Regions from separate parts of the Brucella tritici genome, predicted to be linked through region 2. Evidence: predicted binding sites of a transcription regulator. Region 2 holds the regulator's gene; the other holds the start of a gene.

Region 1 (4,721 bases), on a different contig from region 2:
ACCCCGCTTCATCTTCCTCATGCTGGTCGAGTCCCGTCTGGCGCTGGGCGATTGCCGCGCTGCGCAGCGCTGCCAGCCGGATCATGTCGAAGCCGAAACCGGCATCGAGCGGGTCGATCAAGGCGTTGAGCCTTTCACGCGCAAGGCGCAGGAAAACCTTGTCGTTGCGCAAGGGCTGGCCGGTTTCGATGTGGATATGACGCACTTCGCCATCGACGCGGAAGAAGGAGGCTTCAATCAGAAGCGCGCCTTTGTCCTCCGGTTCAAGCTGCGCAAAAAGCTCCTGCGCCAGCTCCTGCAAGATGCGTTCGACCAGTTCCATTGCGGTAACCGGCTCTGACAGGCGGCGCTCGACGGTACTGAGCGGCATGATGCGCATGGGGGAAATCGGCGCGCGCTCCTGCCGCGCCAGCCGGTCGAGCCTGGTGGCAAGATCGGTGCCGAAGCGGGCGGTGAGGGCAGCGCGCGGAAGCCCCATCACATCGCCGATGCGTTTCAATCCGGCGCGCTTGAGGCCGGTTTCCGCAGCTTGCGTCAGTTCAAGCGCGGAGAGCGGCAGGCGGGGAAGCAAGCGGTCGGCCTCTGTCCTGCTGAAGACGCCGCCCTTCGTTCCCCGTGCCAGAAGCCGCGCGGCAAAACTGTTATCGGCAATCGCCGCCTGTACGCCAAGCCTGGCCCGTTCCAGACGCCGGATTGCATCGGCACGCATGGCGTCGAGCCCGCCAAAAAGATGCGCGCAGCCGGTTATGTCGAGCATCAGCCCATGCGGCTCATCGAAGGCGACAAGCGGCGTGTAGCGTTCGCACCAATGGGCAAGACGCTTGAGCAATGCCGCATCATGTCCCGGTGCTGCCGCTGCCACTTCAAGCCTTTCCACGCGGGCGCGCGCATCCGTTAGCGCCATGCCGGGAAAAAGGCCGAGCTTTGCCGCTCCGGCATCCACTGCTGTCAGGCGCAGCGCATTGGCCGTGCGTTCGGTCACAACCAAAGGCAGGTGCGGTTTACCATCAGGCGGAGTGCTGCTGCGAAGCCGGTCGGTCGGCAGAAACGGAAACCAGAGGGCGAGAAACAGACGTTCTGCCATCCCGTTTTCTTGTACCAAATTCCTGGGTTTCATTGTTCCATTCCATGATCCATTGCCCGCATGTGCCGTGGCGATTGCGTTCCAGAACCGCCGAAAAGACAGGCTTGCCGGGTGCGTTCGCTCCGCTTGAACGGGACGGCGCGGGCGCCACCCGCCAGCGGCTGACGGCCGCGCTCTGCACGCCTGTCCGGTGGCTCCGGAGCAGGATGACGGGCAGTTGCGCGGTTTCTGTTGCCAGAAGCAGACGACGCGAGGCGGTCAGGTCGAGGCATTTCGGCTGGCCTGTCACCGAGGCGACGACACCGGAAACAAGATGCGAAGCCTTGCCGCCGCTTCCGGCTTCCAGCGCATCGTTTGCTGCTTTCAGCACATCCTGTGCCGTGGGGCAGTGCACGATCAGAAGTCGCGACGGATCGATCCCGAAGGCATGAAGTCCCGGCGGATAAAGCCCGCCATATTCACTTGCAGCGCTTTCTTCCTCGATCCAGATAATCGGGCGACGAGGCTCTGCGGCGCGTTCTGCCGCACGGGCGGCAAAGGCGAGCGCAAAGCCGGTCGCGGCCATATGCGCGCCGGGGTTTTCGGCAAAAACCTCATGCAGCGCGTCGCCTGCAAGGCCATGCGGAAAGGCGGCATCCGCCCCGGCAAGGCCGAGCGTGAAACTGCGCGCCCGCCCGAAGCCCGTTTGTCCCTGATTTGCAAAACTGTCTTGCGGATCGTTGCCTTCAATGGTCGTAACCATGCGCCGCAGCGCCGCGATGTCGATGCCGCTCACGTCTAGATTCCATCTTTTGTTCTCTATATGTTCTAGTATTGAATCGAGCGAGGCAAGAGTCAAGCGGGATCAGAAATCAGTCCAGTGGACTGATTTCCTTGCGTAGGCGTTTCACACTTTTCGGGATGCGCTCTATCATCGCGATAGTGGTTTTGGATTAGGCGGCGTCCCTGAAAGGCACGCCTGCCAGTTGCGCCAGATGGCCGGGAAGGTCGGTGCCTGCACCAGCCGCATTGATCGTGTCGAAATAATCATGCCAGCCGGTGGCGGTGATTCCGGCAATCAGCATGTCGAGAGCTGCTTCATCCGGGAAACGCCAGATGGCGAAGAAACTCTGGTTGGGCGCAAAAGACTTTGTCGCGTCGACGGGACCCAATGCCAAAGCCTCGATACCGAGCGCGCCAAGCCCGCCCATACCCGCGCCGACTTTCTCAAAGAAGGACTGCCTGCCTTCAGCATCAAGCGCGTGCCAGCTCGATTTCGGGGAATAAAGCTCGGCGAGGTAATAGGTCATGTCATATCCCTTAGGGTTTCATTGATCTTGAAAGAGCGACCGGCATCGGTGCGGCTCCAGATGCGGCGCAACAAGGTGCTGAGAAGCTGCTGTTCGCCTGACGAGAGATCGCTCATCAGGCTTGCAATCCATGCGGTATGTTGTTCGAAAAGCTGTTGCGCCAGCAGCACCCCTTCGGATGTCAGCCGGACAGTCAGTTTGCGGCGGTCCTCGCTATCCGCGTGACGCTTGAGGAAACCATCGCGCTCCAGCCCGTCCAGCAGGCCGGTGATGGTGGCGCGCGTGACACCTGCGCGTTCTGAAAGCTCGTGCGGCGAGAGGCCGTCGGGCGCATTGTGCAGCAGAAACAGCAGGACGAACTTGCCCTCCGAAAGCTTGTGCGGTGCAAGCCGGTTGGCGCAATCCCGGTCAATGGCCGCAGCAAGCGACAAGACTTCAAAGCAGGTTTTCAGCGCGTCGGTGGACGGGTTGTGCCGGCGTTCCATTTCGCCCAGAAGGGCGTGGTGCTTTTGCTCGATTATTTCCATACGGTGACTTATAGTATGGTGCCATACTAAATGCAAGTGACTTTGATTGCTTGAGCAGGAACAGTGGAGAGCTTGATCGATAGATATATACGGTTTATATATGATCCGTATATGAATTATATAGTCTGGACAATGCTATGGGTATCGTGAAAATTGGCGATGAACTGCATGAGGAACTGCGCAAGGCGAGTGACGTCATGTGCCGTTCGATCAATGCGCAGGCTGAATACTGGATGAAGATCGGCATGCTGGCACAAGCCCATCCCGACCTGTCGTTCAACGAGATCGTGCAGATGCAGTTGCGCACAGCACGGGTCGAGCTGCCGGTTCTGCCCGTTCTTACTGTGCAGTCGTCATGACCAAAACCCCTGCCGAAGTGGAGAAAATGGCGACATCCGGCGCGCTGCTTGCCTCGGTTTTTGCGCTTCTCGACCGCACGCCGCTGGCGGGCATGACCACGATGCAGGTCAATGATCTGGTCGAGGATTATATTACCCGCGAATTGCAGGCGCGGCCTGCCAGCAAGGGGCAATATGACTATCCCTATGTGCTGAACAGCTCGAAGAACGAAGTCGTCTGCCACGGCATGCCGTCGGATGACGAGATCATTAAAAACGGCGAGATCATCAACTTCGATATCACGCTGGAAAAGGACGGCTATATCGCTGATTCCAGCAAGACCTATATGGTCGGTGACGTTGCTCCCTTTGCCTCGCGGCTGGTCCGTGTGACCTATGAGGCCTTGTGGAAGGGGATTGCTGCCGTGCGACCCGGCGCGACGCTGGGCGATATCGGCCATGCCATCGAGCGCCACGCCAAGCGGCATGATTACAGCATCGTGCGGGAATATTGCGGCCACGGTATCGGTCGCGAGATGCATGAGGAACCGCAGATTCTGCATTTCGGCAAGCCGGGCACCGGCGTTCGTCTCCGCGAAGGCATGGTGTTCACCATCGAGCCGATGCTCAATCAGGGAACGGCCAAGGTGAAGACCGAAAAAGACGGCTGGACGGTGGTAACGCGCGACGGAAAACTGTCAGCGCAGTTCGAGCATACGGTCGCAGTCACCGCGAATGGCGTGCGGGTGCTGACCTTGCGTCCCGGCGAGGAAAAGATGCTGGCGGGTATAAAACACGCCGCTTGATCTCATGCGATCCTGCCTGCCATCCAGAGCACAAAGACAATTGTTCCGTTCTAAAGACAAAAGCCCGCCGGAAGGCGGGCTTTTGTCTGGATTGGATATGCTTATTTGCGATCGCGCGCAGCAAGCGTGCGCAGGCGCAGTGCATTGAGCTTGATGAAGCCTGCGGCGTCCTTCTGGTCGTAAGCACCTTGATCGTCTTCGAAGGTGACGAGCTTGTCGGAATAGAGCGACTTCTCCGATTCGCGGCCGATCACCATCACATTGCCCTTGTAGAGCTTGAGCGTGACTTCGCCTTCGACATGGCGCTGGCTGTGATCGATTGCCGCCTGCAGCATTTCGCGTTCCGGCGAGAACCAGAAGCCGTAATAGATCAGTTCCGCATAGCGCGGCATCAGCTCATCTTTCAGGTGCGCCGCACCGCGGTCGAGCGTGATCGATTCGATGGCGCGGTGTGCTGCCAGCAGGATCGTGCCGCCCGGCGTTTCGTAGACGCCGCGCGACTTCATGCCGACGAAGCGGTTTTCCACGAGGTCGAGACGACCGATGCCATTGTCGCGGCCATAGTCGTTGAGCTTGGCAAGAAGCGTCGCAGGCGACAGACGTTCGCCATTGATCGAAACGGCATCACCTTTTTCAAAGCCGATCTTGATGATCGTTGCCTTGTCGGGCGCGGTTTC
Region 2 (4,721 bases):
GCGCTCGAAGATACTGCATTCGAACTCGGCATGGATGCACTCATTGAGGTGCACGACGAAGCCGAGATGGAACGCGCATTGAAGCTTTCATCGCATCTGCTCGGCGTTAACAATCGCAATCTGCGTACATTCGAGGTCGATCTGGCCGTTTCCGAACGCCTGTCGAAGATGGCTCCTTCCGATCGTATTCTGGTTGGTGAAAGCGGCATATTCACACACGAAGATTGCCTGCGTCTGGAGAAGTCGGGAATCGGGACATTCCTTATCGGCGAGAGCCTGATGCGTAAGGCAGATGTCGCAGCCGCGACGCGCGAGCTTCTGACCGGCAAGGCTTGAACAATGACGTCCAAGCTTACGCATATCGACCAGACCGGCGCTGCCAATATGGTGGATGTTGGGGCCAAGGACGAGACGGAACGTCAAGCCATGGCCGAAGGATCGGTCAAAATGAAGCCGGAAACGCTGGCGCTCATTCTGGAAGGCAATACCGCGAAGGGCGATGTCATCGGCACGGCGCGTCTGGCGGGCATCATGGCGGCCAAAAAGACCTCCGACCTGGTTCCCCTCTGCCATCCGCTGATGCTGACCAAAGTAGCTGTTGAGATTGAACCGGATCAGGCACTGCCCGGTTTGCGCGTCCGCGCACTCGCCAAGCTCAAGGGACGTACCGGCGTGGAAATGGAAGCCCTCACCGCTGTTTCAGTCACGTGTCTTACGATCTACGACATGGCCAAAGCCGTCGACAAGCATATGGAGATCGGCGGGATCCGTGTTACCGAAAAGAGCGGCGGCAAGTCAGGTAACTGGAAGGCATAAACCGCTAAACTTTGCGCTGGATCAATTGTTTCGCACGGATTCCATGATCTAGACGGGTCTACAATTCAGTTCGAGAGGAAACGCCATGTCCCTTCTCCCCGTCGATGAAGCTCTGGCCCGCATCCTGAAATCCGCAGAGCCGCACCGCACAGAACAAGTCGCTTTGTCAGATGCGGGTGGGCGTGTAGTTGCAACACCTGTATTAGCACATTTTCTGCAGCCGCCTTTCGACGGGTCGGCCATGGACGGTTACGCCCTGATCGCACCAAACGACATCTCTTATCCTGTTGAGTTCGATATCATCGGCGAATCGGCAGCGGGTAATCGCTTCGAAGGTGAATTAGGGATTGGACAGGCAGTTCGCATTTTTACCGGTGCGCCACTGCCCACAGGCACGGACACAATTGTCATTCAGGAGCACACTAAGCGTTCGGGTAACCGGCTAACCGTTCACGAAGGAATAGAGCCAGGACGGCATATACGCCGCGCGGGCCTCGATTTTTCGCCCGGTGGTATCGTCATTCCGAGCGGGCGTGAGTTGGACGCCGCTGCACTGTCGCTGGCAGCGGCCAGCGGTAATGCGAAGATCGGCGTATTCCAAAAACCAAAAGTGGCAATTATTGCGACCGGTGATGAGCTGGTTCCTCCCGGTCAAACACCCGGAAAAGACCAGATTGTTGCATCGAACAGTGTTGGAATTGCCGAGATCGTAAGGCGAGCTGGCGGAACGCCACAAGATAAGGGAATCATTCAAGATGATCCCGCCAAAATCGAACAGGCAATAGCCGATGGCCTGCAAAGCGGCATCGACATTCTGGTGACTATCGGCGGCGCTTCCGTCGGCGACCGGGATTTTGTGCATGGAGCATTGCAGAAACTGGGCGTCAATCTCGACTTCTGGAAGATCGCCATGCGACCCGGAAAACCCCTAATGTATGGGCGCATCGAAAAGAACGGCAAGATCGTCCATGTCATCGGCCTGCCGGGTAATCCTGTTTCGAGCCTCGTCTGCAGCCTTATTTTTCTCCGTCCTCTTGTGGCCAAGCTTGCCGGAACCAGCCTAGATGCGGATATTCGACCAGCAAAGCTCGGTACTGCTCTGTCTGCAAACGATCATCGCCGCGACTATATTCGAGCTACCATCGAATCAGGTCCGGACGGAATGCTGATCGCAAAGCCGTTTCCACTCCAGGATTCGTCTATGCTTTCCGCTCTCGTCGGCTCGAAAGCACTTCTCATCAGGAATGAGAACGCTCCAGAGGCCGCAGTCGGGGATGATTGTCGTGTCCTCATGCTATAGATTGAGTATGAATCTTGGCTCCCACTAAAGCATGAGAAAATCGATCTAACTCATGCTAAAATATATCTTATTCAGATCTGGCACTAAAGTGTCGTATCAGTGATCGCCCCGTCCTGAAACATTCCGTTCAATCTCACCTTGAGCGTTAATGGTTTTAAAACCATTGCAGAACAAGACTGGAACATATAGTGTTCGTTCTGGTTTTGTTTTTCTCGATTCTTGGCCGGGAGGGTGTCGCGCATGTTAACCCGTAAACAGCACGAGCTTCTGCTGTTCATTCATGAACGTCTGAAAGAAACGGGCATTCCGCCATCTTTCGACGAAATGAAGGAGGCGCTCGATCTGGCTTCAAAATCGGGTATTCATCGTCTGATTACCGCTCTGGAAGAGCGTGGTTTCATTCGCCGTTTGCCAAACCGGGCACGCGCACTTGAGGTGTTGCGTCTGCCGGATTCCATCGCCCCCGGGCTCAATTCACAAAAGAAGTTCGCTCCCAGCGTTATCGAAGGCAGCCTGGGCAAAGCCTCGCCGCCGCCACCGTCGCGCCCTGCCCCTGTGGCGACGAATGACGACACGACTGGAACTGTATCCGTACCGGTTATGGGGCGAATTGCTGCTGGTGTGCCTATCTCCGCGATTCAGAACCAGACTCATTCCCTCAGCCTTCCACCCGAAATGATCGGCGCGGGCGAGCATTACGCGCTTGAGGTCAGAGGCGACTCAATGATCGATGCGGGAATTTTCGACGGAGACACGGTCATCATCAAGCGTGGCGAATCCGCGAATCCGGGTGAAATCGTAGTCGCTCTCGTCGATGACGAAGAAGCCACGTTGAAGCGCTTCCGCCGTAAGGGCGCATCTATTGCCCTCGAAGCAGCCAACCCTGCCTATGAAACACGGATCTTTGGCCCCGACCGAGTCCGGGTTCAAGGCAAGCTTGTCGGCCTGATCCGCCGCTACTAGTGGATTGAATTTGACGTTTGATACTCTTCCGAGATCAATCCCGTTTCAAACGTCAAATTTGAAAAACCCACTAGATTCATAAAATCACTAGTGGTCTTTTTGATTCCAACATTTGCTCAGCGCTCATATCCGAGGGATGCAAATGTCGGAATCAGACCACTAGAGCGCATCACGAAAAGTGTGAAGCTGCTCTGCACAGGGATATACATAAAGCAGAAAAATCAGGCATATTCATAGTTCCGTTTTAGCTGGAAGCGCTCGAAAGTCATTCGCAGCGATTTGCGTCGTCGTCGGAATCTGATGAACAGATCGCTGCATTCTTGGCTGGTCGGGATTTGGGCTTGTACTCGCGTTCGGCCAAGCCGCGTGCCGCACGCGAATGGATGCGATGCAAATGCCAAGGACGGCTCGGCACATCGACTGCATATGTCACTCGGTCGCCCGGCTGCAAGTTGGAGATTAGCTGGCTCGGTTCGGGCTTAGCAGTTTCATTCGCCCCGCCCGATACAGTCATAATAGATCGGCTTTTATCTGGTCCTTCGCCAAGCCTGATCTCGACTGTCCCCTTCAGCGCCAGATCGCGTTTGCTGATACTGAGCGTTGCGGAGCGACGGCACGTAATGTCCTTACCCGGAACGGCGAGAATAACCACATCCCCGATATTACAGGCTATCTCCTGCATAGCGACATCTGTCGTATAGGCTAGTGTGCGACTATCACGCAAAGTAATCGTGCACAATCCGTCATCACATTCGAAGCCGCTATAATTGGCCTGCTTCTCGTTTTTAACCGAAGGCGGCGAAACAAACTCCTCGACCAGATAAGCGGTTTTCCAATTGTCGATCGTAAACTGTGACGGTCGATTTCGATTAACCGCGAACCTCCCATCCGCCAATCGAACCCCGACCAGTTTAGCGTCTTCAGAGATCACGATATCTGGAAAAGGTTCACGAACAAAAACCACCAGTCCCAAGATGATGAAAGGCAGTGCCAGCGCTTTCAGTCTGGTGGAAAGCACAACGAGCAGAACGAGCGCAACAGTCCAGAGGAGAAGTGTAGGCGCGGGCATCGCTCCAGGATTACCATCGGGCGACCAAGTTGCAACGAAGGCAGCAATGTGTCTGACGGCCCAAATCCCCCAGCCCATGACCTGCAAGGGCATCCAGTCAAGCTGCACTGGCATCAAAACGAGACTGAAAACGGCAAACGGCATAACGAGAATAGCGATTACAGGCTCGGCAAGAACATTTCCCACCAGACCGAACGGCGCAGTATTGTTAAAATGATAAGCGGCAAAAATTCCGCTGGCCAATCCCGCTATGAGAGAAGTGCCTGCTGCTGCCGTGACTGGTTTCAGAATTCTACCAGCAAAGCCATGAGGAGCCTTGGCACGCTTTTTTGTGCCAATGTGCCTGTTTCTGTTGTACTCGCTCCACCCGGCGTAACCGGCAATCAATGCCGCCGTGGCTGAGAATGACATTTGAAAACTTGGTCCCAATATTTCATGCGGGGAAATGGCAATCATGGCGAGAGCTGCAATAGCCAGATTGCGCATGCTGATGGCCGCACGGTCCACCAGCAAGGCCCCAAGCATGACCGCAATCATCACATAGCTTCGTTGTGCAGCAACATCCGCACCGGA

The links. The regulator LexA, encoded in region 2, represses DNA repair genes until DNA is damaged. The targets are predictions, from matches to a motif close to TGTTCNNNNTGTGTTCNG.
Positions count from the first base shown of each region.
Region 1: the regulator LexA is predicted to act here: its motif matches at 1,877-1,894, upstream of F9K94_RS11825 (ImuA family protein).

Region 1 is NZ_WBVY01000003.1:409,020-413,740, forward strand. Features, by position in the region: gene F9K94_RS11820 (Y-family DNA polymerase) at 1-1,072, opposite strand, end outside; gene F9K94_RS11825 (ImuA family protein) at 1,008-1,859, opposite strand; gene F9K94_RS11830 (DUF6616 family protein) at 2,017-2,373, opposite strand; gene F9K94_RS11835 (MarR family winged helix-turn-helix transcriptional regulator) at 2,370-2,900, opposite strand; gene F9K94_RS11840 (ParD-like family protein) at 3,038-3,259, shown strand; gene map (type I methionyl aminopeptidase) at 3,256-4,044, shown strand; gene F9K94_RS11850 (argininosuccinate synthase) at 4,146-4,721, opposite strand, start outside.
Region 2 is NZ_WBVY01000001.1:620,639-625,359, forward strand. Features, by position in the region: gene trpC (indole-3-glycerol phosphate synthase TrpC) at 1-336, shown strand, start outside; gene moaC (cyclic pyranopterin monophosphate synthase MoaC) at 340-816, shown strand; gene F9K94_RS03075 (molybdopterin molybdotransferase MoeA) at 902-2,116, shown strand; gene lexA (transcriptional repressor LexA) at 2,357-3,079, shown strand; gene F9K94_RS03085 (ComEC/Rec2 family competence protein) at 3,345-4,721, opposite strand, start outside.